Regions from separate parts of the Pantoea sp. AS142 genome, predicted to be linked through region 2. Evidence: predicted binding sites of a transcription regulator. Region 2 holds the regulator's gene; the other holds the start of a gene.

Region 1 (4,707 bases), on a different contig from region 2:
CGATGGATCATCTGCCGTGGCTACGAAATCAACTGGCTGAGCGCACGCTTGGCTGGGTTAAGCGTTAATAAAGAGGCTCAGATGCAAACTTTTGATGTGGTGATTGCCGGTGGCGGTATGGTGGGGCTGGCGGTGGCCTGCGGCTTGCAGGGCAGCGGACTGCGCATCGCCGTACTGGAAAAATCGCCTGAGCCGCCACTGACGTTGAGTGCGTCACCGTCAATTCGCGTCTCCGCTATTAATGCCGCCAGTGAACGGCTGCTGCAGAAGCTGGATGTCTGGTCAACCATACTATCGCTGCGCTGCCGCGCGTATCACGGCATGGAAGTGTGGGATAAGGACAGTTTCGGCTCTATCACCTTTGATGACCAGGATCAGGGCTTATCGCATCTGGGCCATATCATCGAAAACCCTGTGATCCACAATGCGCTTTGGCAACGAGCCAGCGCCTGCAGCGACGTGACGCTGATGGCACCTTCGCAGTTACAGCAGGTTGCATTTGGCGACAACGAAGCCTTTATTACCCTGCAGGATGGCAGCATGTTAAGCGCGCGATTAATGATTGCTGCTGACGGTGCGAACTCATGGCTGCGCAACAAAGCTGATATTCCGCTGACCTTTTGGGATTACGATCACCATGCGTTAGTGTCTAACGTCCGCACGGAAAAGGCGCACGACGCGGTGGCACGCCAGGTATTCTACGGCGACGGCATTCTGGCTTTCCTGCCGATGCAGGATCCGCATCTAAGTTCAATCGTCTGGTCGCTCTCGCCGCAGGAAGCGAACCGATTGGAAACCATGCCGGAAGCGCTGTTCAATCAGCACCTCTCAGTGGCGTTTGATATGCGGCTCGGTCTGTGTCAGCTGGAGAGCGAGCGCAAATCGTTTCCGCTGGTGGCGCGCTATGCCCGCAACTTCGCAGCACACCGTCTGGCGTTGGTGGGCGATGCGGCTCACACCATTCATCCGCTGGCAGGTCAGGGTGTTAACCTTGGCTTTATGGATGCAGCCGAACTGATTGGTGAGATTCGCCGTCTGCATCAGCAGGGCAAAGATATTGGCCAGCACCTTTATCTGCGTCGCTACGAGCGCAGTCGTAAGCACAGCGCCGCCATGATGCTGGCGGGTATGCAGAGCTTCCGTGAAATGTTCGCTGGCAATAATCCGGCGAAGAAACTGCTGCGTGACGTCGGTCTGAAACTGGCTGACCGCCTGCCGGGGGTCAAACCCGTGATGCTGAAGCAGGCGATGGGCCTGAATGATTTGCCCGCCTGGCTACGCTAAATTAGTGCCTTCTGATAAGCCAGCCTATGCTGGCTTTTTTATGTCTGCCCCCCTTCTGCACCACAAAAAGGCAATGCTGCACCAGTAGCGATCTTCGTTTGATTTATTCTAATTTTGCGGCTGTATTCGCATTACTTTTTCTCATTTATGCCTCCACTACCAGCGGGATTTTTTTAACATCCTGAACCGTATATCGCATAAATTTGCTGCGCATATTTATAAACTCTGCATTTACTGCGCGATTAATCACAAAAATATAGGTTTTTATCCTGTTAGCAGGCGATCCTGGTTAGGCTGTTCTTCTGTTTTCGACCCCGTTTTGCTTATGGTTAATCGTCAGATTCGGTGGTAACGTCAGCCGTAAGAGAACGTTTGCGTCGGTACTGAATTCCGGCGCACTTTTGCACTCACTCGCTTCTGCACAGGATGGTTATGACTCAGCAAACACCTCTGTTTGAACAGCACCAGGCCTGCGGTGCCCGCATGGTGGATTTTCATGGCTGGATGATGCCGCTGCACTATGGCTCCCAGATGGATGAACATCATGTGGTGCGCACTGACGCCGGTATGTTTGATGTCTCTCACATGACCATTGTCGACCTGGCAGGCCCGCGTACCCGGGAATTTCTGCGCTACCTGCTGGCAAATGATGTGGCAAAACTGACACAACCGGGCAAAGCGCTCTACACCGGTATGCTGAATGCCTCAGGTGGCGTCATTGACGATTTGATTGTTTACTTTATGAGCGAGTCATTTTTCAGGCTGGTGGTGAACTCCGCCACCCGCGAAAACGATCTCGCCTGGATCAGCCAACACGCTCAGGGCTATGGAATTACGCTCACCGAACGCGATGACCTCGCGCTGATTGCCGTGCAGGGACCGCAGGCGCAACAGAAAGCGCAGACGCTGTTCAGCGAGGAGCAGCGTCAGGCTGTCGCAGGAATGAAGCCATTTTTCGGTGTTCAGGCCGGTGACCTGTTTATCGCCACGACCGGCTATACCGGCGAAGCGGGATATGAGATTGCCATGCCCGCAGGCGAGGCGGCCGATTTCTGGCAGCGTCTGCTGGCCGCTGGTGTAAAACCTGCCGGACTGGGCGCACGCGACACGCTGCGTCTGGAAGCTGGTATGAATCTGTATGGTCAGGAGATGGACGAAGGCGTTTCACCGCTGGCAGCCAACATGGGCTGGACCGTCTGCTGGGAACCCGCTGACCGCGATTTCATCGGCCGGGAAGCGCTGGAATTGCAGCGTGAACGCGGTACCGAAAAGCTGGTGGGGCTGATCCTCACAGAAAAAGGGGTGTTGCGTAACGGCTTGCCGGTGCGTTTCACCGATGACCAGGGGCAACTGCAGCAAGGGATCATTACCAGTGGTTCTTTCTCACCGACGCTGGGTTGCAGCATCGCCCTGGCGCGTGTTCCTGCCACCGTCGGCAGCACCGCCATCGTTGAGATCCGTAACCGCCAGATGCCTGTACAGGTTACCCGTCCCGTTTTTGTCCGCGCCGGTAAACCGGTCGCTCAGTAAAATTTATTCAGGAGAAATGGCCAATGAGCAATGTGCCGAATGCGTTGAAGTACCGCGACAGCCACGAATGGGTGCGCAAAGAAGCCGATGGCAGTTACACCGTGGGTATTACAGAACATGCGCAGGAGTTACTGGGCGACATGGTGTTTGTCGATCTGCCTGAAGTGGGCGCAACGTTTGCTGCGGGTGAAGAGTGTGCGGTTGCGGAATCAGTCAAAGCGGCTTCGGATATCTATGCGCCAATCAGCGGTGAGATTGTGGCGGTCAACGATGCCCTGACCGACTCACCCGAGCAGGTCAACAGCGAGCCTTATGAAGGCGGCTGGTTATTCAAAATCAAAGCCAGCGACGCGTCTGAAATCGACACGTTGCTGGATGCGGATGCTTATAAAGCCTCTATCGACGAGTAGTCGTCAGGCGGCCTCGTGCAGAGGCCGCAGATTTCTGTTTGCTCTCCGGTTTCCCCAGCCCGATTCAGGATTTACTGCTAATGACTCAGACTCTCAGCCAGCTTGAACACAACGGTGCGTTTATTGAGCGCCATATTGGTCCTTCACCTGAGCACCAGGCGTTGATGCTTGACGCTGTGGGTGCCTGTTCTCTGGAAGCGTTAATCAGCACGATTGTGCCTGCAGACATCCAACTGCCAGGGCCGCCCGCGGTTGGCGAAGCCACCACTGAACAGCAGGCGCTGGCCGAACTTAAAGCCATTGCCAGCCAGAATCTGCGTTACAAATCCTGGATCGGAATGGGATACAGCGCGGTGATCACTCCGCCAGTCATCCTGCGTAATATGCTGGAGAATCCGGGCTGGTACACCGCCTATACCCCGTATCAGCCTGAGGTCTCGCAGGGCCGCCTGGAAGCGCTGTTGAACTTCCAGCAGTTGACGCTGGATCTTACCGGCATGGATATCGCATCCGCCTCTCTGCTGGACGAAGCGACCGCGGCTGCCGAAGCGATGGCGATGGCAAAACGCGTCAGTAAACTCAAAAACGCCAATAAATTTTTCATTGCGGATGATATCCATCCACAGACACTGGATGTGGTCCGTACCCGTGCGGAGACATTCGGATTCGAACTGATTATCGATAGCGCCGACAAAGCACCCGATCATGACGACCTGTTTGGCGTGCTGCTGCAACAGGTGGGTACCACCGGCGAAGCGCACGATTACAGCGCGCTGATTGCCGGGCTGAAAGCACGCAAAGTGGTGGTCAGCGTGGCGGCGGACTTTATGTCACTGGTCTTACTGGAAGCGCCAGGCAAGCAGGGTGCAGACATCGTCTTTGGTTCGGCCCAGCGTTTCGGCGTGCCAATGGGTTATGGCGGCCCACATGCGGCCTTCTTCGCCAGCCGCGACGATCATAAACGTTCTATGCCAGGCCGCATTATTGGTGTTTCACGTGATGCCGCGGGCAACACGGCGTTGCGTATGGCGATGCAGACCCGTGAACAACATATCCGCCGTGAAAAGGCCAACTCCAACATCTGTACTTCGCAGGTGCTGCTGGCGAACATCGCCGGTCTCTATGCGGTGTTCCACGGCCCGGCGGGTCTGAAACGCATTGCATCACGCATTCACCGCTTCACCACTATTCTGGCGACCGGACTGCAACAAGGCGGCCTGAAGCTGCGCCATCAGTACTGGTTCGATACGCTGACGGTCGAGGTGGCAGACAAAGCCGCCGTGCTGAGCCGTGCCCTGAGCTTTGGCGTTAACCTGCGTAGCGATATCCATAATGCAGTCGGTATCACGCTGGACGAAACCACCTGCCGCGAAGATATTCTGGCGCTGTTCGCCATTCTGCTGGGTGACGAGCACGGTCAGGATCTGGAAAAGCTCGACAGCGAAGTGGCCAGCGAAAGCCACGCTATTCCTGCAGGTCTGCA
Region 2 (4,707 bases):
GCAAAGCAGAGTCCTAACTGCAGCGTGTTCTGCAACGCTGCCGCTTTACCGGTGGCGTGCGGGAAAGGCATCAGCGCACCGGACACCACAATCGGATAGACCGCACCGTTAGCCAGCGCCATACCGCAGAAGGGTGCCATCAGGCTCATTAGCGTGCTATTGCCTGACAGCGCAACAGCAAACAGCGCAAGAATGCTCAGACTATAGACTCCCAGCAACCAGGGCAGCAACTGTGCGCCGCTAAAGCGGTTGAGGAGGGCGCGACAGCTGAATCCGCCAATTAAAAAGGCGAGTGTTTGCGGCACATAACTCAGGCCGATATCGGCAGGCGAGAGACCCAGATCCGCCAGAATAAAGGGCGAGCCGGTCAGCCAGGCAAAAAAGCTGGCTGAACAGGCGGAATAGATCAGCACATTTCCGCTGTAGACCCGTGATTTTAGCAGGGTGAAAAAGCCGGGCTGCGTACCTTTTTCGCCCGCGGGCTTACGCACGGTGGGCAGGCGCAGAGTAGTCAGAATCAACGCCACCGCAATCAGGGTTAGCACCAGGAAAATCGAACGCCAGTGGAAGTGACCGATCAGCCAGGCACCCAGCAATGGGGCCAGCGCCGGAGAGAGTGCAACCAGTGGCATAATGGTGGCAAATACTTTGTTGGCGCGCGCGGCAGGGTAGCGATCCACCACCAGCGCTTGCCAACTCACGGCCGCAGCACAGACACCAATTGCCTGAACAAAGCGCAGCGCCAGCATCAGATAGATATCATTTACCCACAGCATGCCTGCGCAGCCAACACCAAACATGGCCAGTCCGGCCAGCAGCACCGGTTTACGGCCGATGCGATCGGAAAGGGGGCCCCAGAAGAGCTGACCACAGGCGAAGCCTGCCAGGAATAGACTCATGCTGGCGCTGATCAGGCCGGGCGAGGTGTTAAAAGTTTGCTGCATTGCGCCAAAGGCGGGCAGGTACATATCAGTGGCTAAAAAGCCCAGCATGCTCAGCAGGGCAAGATAGGGCATGAATCCTTTATTCGACGACATTTGACTCTCATTTTGGCAGGATAAACGCGTCAGAGTGTAAAAGGTGCGTCTGACGCTGTGAAACGGTAATATTTGCCGATTGCTGTTAAAATTTTTGAAGGCAAATTATGTGGTCAGAATATGCATTAGAAGTGGTTGACGCCGTCGCCCGCGGGGGCAGCTTCAGCGCCGCCGCGCAGGAGTTACACCGGGTACCTTCTGCCATCAGCTATACGGTGCGTCAGCTGGAAAACTGGCTAGCGGTACCGCTATTCGAACGTCAGCATCGTGAAGTGGTTCTGACCCCGGCAGGCGAACATTTTGTCCGGGAAGGGCGCAGCATCATCAAAAAAATGCTTGCCACACGGCGACAGTGTCAGCAACTGGCCAACGGATGGCGCGGCCAGCTAAGCATTGCCGTTGACCGTATTGCTAAGCCTCAGCGCACCCGGCAAATGGTCAAAGATTTCTATCGCCACTTCCCCGATATGGAGTTGATCATCAGCTATGAAGTTTTTAACGGTGTATGGGATGCGCTGGCCGATGGCCGGGTGGATGTGGCGATTGGTGCGACTCAGGCGATTCCGGTTGGCGGACGGTTTGCCTTTCGGGATATGGGCAAACTCAACTGGCGTTGCGTTGTCGCGCCTCACCATCCCCTGACGCAAGCGAGCCAGATAGATGACGACACGCTGCGCAGTTGGCCATCACTGGTGCTGGAGGATACGTCACGCGCACTGCCGCGTCGTATGACATGGACGCTGGATAACCAGCGCAGGCTGGTGGTGCCGGAGTGGCAAACCGGCCTTGAGTGCGTGCAGGCGGGATTGTGCGTGGCGATGGTGCCTGGTCATCTGGCCAGGCCACTGCTCGACAGCGGCGAACTGGTTGAACTGACGCTGCCGGTGGCGTTTCCGGACAGCCCATGTTGCGTCAGCTGGGCAGAGGATCGCGCATCACCGGCGACAGGCTGGTTGCTCAGCTATCTGGGTGATGCGCAAACGCTTAATCAGGAGTGGTTAAGGGAAGATTACCGGCGATAGTCGCGGAACGGGCCATCGGCTACTGAACGGCGCTCAATCAGCGTGGGATGGACTTCAATCGTTTGTGAAACTTCACGCTTACTGGTGATACGGTCCAGCAGCATATCCAGCGCTTTCTCACCCAACTGGGCTTTAGGCTGATGCACTGTGGTCAGGGCGGGGGCGAAATAGCGGGCGTTGCGCACATTGTCATAGCCGATCACCGAAATGTCCTGTGGTACGCGCAAACCCATCTCATCGGCGGCGCAAATCGCGCCCATCGCCATGATGTCACCCCCACAGAACACTGCCGTCGGGCGTTGCTTCTGCGACAGGATCTGCTGCATCGCCTGATAGCCCGACTCCGGCTCAAAGTCACCCTGCACAATCCATTCGGTGCGCGGCTGAATACCCGCCTCTTCCAGCGCCTTCAGGAACCCGGCATGGCGGCCGCCACCGGTGTTACGCTCCATCTGACCGGGAATGGCACCAATCTCACGATGTCCACGTTCAATCAGATAGCGTCCCGCCAGATAACCGCCCTGAAAGGCATTATCCAGTACTGTGTCTGTGAAGTCGGCGCGCGACTCGCCCCAGTCCATCACTACCATCGGAATATTGCGGTTCTCTTCCAGCATTTGCAGCAGGTCGTCCGGATATTCAGAGCACATCACCAGCAAACCATCTACGCGTTTCTGCGCCATCATGCTGAGATAGGCGCGCTGTTTTTGCAGATCGTTATGCGCATTACCCAGAATCAATGTATAGCCTTTATCAAAACAGTGATTTTCAACCGCTTCAATAATTTCAGCGAAATAGGGCGCTTCGCTGGAGGTGGCAAGCAGGCCCAGCGTCTTGGTATGGTTCACTTTCAGGCTGCGCGCCACGGCGCTCGGTGAGTAGTGCAGTTCCTTAATCGCCTGCCAGACCGCGTTGCGCGTCTCTTCAGCCACAAAGCGGGTTTTATTGATGACGTGCGAAACGGTCGTCGTTGAGACTCCTGCGCGTTTCGCCACATCTTTAATTGTTGCCATGAAAATCGGACTCCAGTGCCTATCTAACCCTATGATAAGCTTTGTGTTAAACGTTTGCGTCTGTTCAGGGTTTTTTCCGCAAAAATGCCGCTTTACCGGACAGAAAACAGGCTCCTGGCGGAGAAAAACCGCCTGACAGCGTGCGCAAACGGAATCAGGGTTGCGCGCGTTGCGCAACAAAGGCGGGATTCTAACAAGGCTGGACGGATAAAACGAGATTTTTACTGGGCCCTGTGGGAAAATGCGATATCCACACTAATTGTGTGATGAAGGAGCAAGCAATGAGTACCGATCTTAAACTGGCTTTAATGACCACCGTGGGCTGTCTGCTGATGATTGTGGCCTTTAGTTTTACTGCCATTCTGCACTAATAAAAAAGCCGGGATTATCCCGGCTCTCTTCTGCTTGTTCTGCTACTCAGCGTATGGTTTTCGGCGTCATCACGCGACGGGCACCAATATAGTGACGTTGCCAGTAATCTTCCCCTAATGCGCTGATCTGAATATCTTTGCCGGTACGTGGTGACTGGATAAATTTGCCGTTGCCCAGGTAAACGCCGACGTGGTCAGCAGTACCGCGTCCATTGATGCGGAAGAAGACCAGATCGCCTTTCTCCAGCGACTCACGCTTGATTGGCGCAGCATCACGCAGGTGATACATCTCGTTAGCGGTTCGTGGGATTTTAAACTTCACCAGGTCTTTATACGCGTACCAGACCAGACCGCTGCAATCGAAACCGGTATGCGGTGAGGTGCCGCCCCACTGATACGGCTTACCTAACTGACCCATCAGCTTGGTCATCGCTGTTTCGCGCGCTTTCTGGTAGCGCTGGCGATGAGATTTGCTCATTTTAATCGTGCCGGTCTCGCTGGGGGTTACCTCAACCGTTTTCAGCGGGCGCTGATGACCATAGCGTTTCTTGTCTTTGTTCTTGTTGATACGGGCTGTTTTAAGCGAGGTCTTTTTAGCAGGTGTCTGTTTAGCGATGAGTTCGACTTTTTTCTGTTTTTTAGTTTTTAGTTTTTGAACCGAGCTGAGGCGAGTTTTTTTCGTCACCGTTTTCAACGGGCGACGCTTGCGGCGCTCATCGTCGCGCGCGCTCTTTTTCTCTGCCTTATGCGTACTAACGTTCACCGGTGCGTGCGGCGACGCAGCGGCGATGTTAAAAAACAGTTGCGCAAAGGCCAGCATGAAAAGCGTAATGATTAAACGCATAGTCCATTGAAGTCGTTAAGTTGTCAGGGCCACTACGCACCGCGACAAAGTTGAGATTAATCTGATCCAGGATCAGCGCCCCGGCCATTCTAGTCCAGTTCTTTTAAAAACTGTAATGCCTTTTAATATTAATCTTTGCAACCCACGTAATTGCGCTGAAAATGAGCATTTTCAGCGTCTTATATCAGCGAAATTATTACGAATTATTAATCTGTTACCAGACGTTAATAATCAGGCATTCAGGCATCCGACGCAGGACTTAACAATGATGGCGATTTAATCGGGCAGCGATCAAAATGTCGTTTTCAGTCATGCTGCGAAGTCGCTACAATAAACAAACACGAAGTAACGAATTAAGGAAGGCAATTATGAGTACTGTAGAAAAAATTCAGCGCCAGATCGCAGAAAACCCGATCCTGC

What was found. Region 2 encodes PurR, which represses purine synthesis genes. Its sites were predicted from a motif close to CANGCAAACGTTTGCNTG; they were not measured.
Region 1: the regulator PurR is predicted to act here: its motif matches at 1,646-1,663, upstream of gcvT (glycine cleavage system aminomethyltransferase GcvT).

What each region holds. Positions count from the first base shown of each region.
Region 1 is NZ_JBBCMO010000005.1:180,147-184,853, forward strand. It holds gene ubiH (2-octaprenyl-6-methoxyphenyl hydroxylase) at 1-68, shown strand, start outside; gene ubiI (FAD-dependent 2-octaprenylphenol hydroxylase) at 82-1,284, shown strand; gene gcvT (glycine cleavage system aminomethyltransferase GcvT) at 1,717-2,814, shown strand; gene gcvH (glycine cleavage system protein GcvH) at 2,838-3,224, shown strand; gene gcvP (aminomethyl-transferring glycine dehydrogenase) at 3,305-4,707, shown strand, end outside.
Region 2 is NZ_JBBCMO010000001.1:967,568-972,274, forward strand. It holds gene punC (purine nucleoside transporter PunC) at 1-1,037, opposite strand, end outside; gene punR (DNA-binding transcriptional activator PunR) at 1,145-2,059, shown strand; gene purR (HTH-type transcriptional repressor PurR) at 2,047-3,072, opposite strand; gene cydH (cytochrome bd-I oxidase subunit CydH) at 3,354-3,443, shown strand; gene WFO64_RS04875 (C40 family peptidase) at 3,490-4,287, opposite strand; gene WFO64_RS04880 (Grx4 family monothiol glutaredoxin) at 4,653-4,707, shown strand, end outside.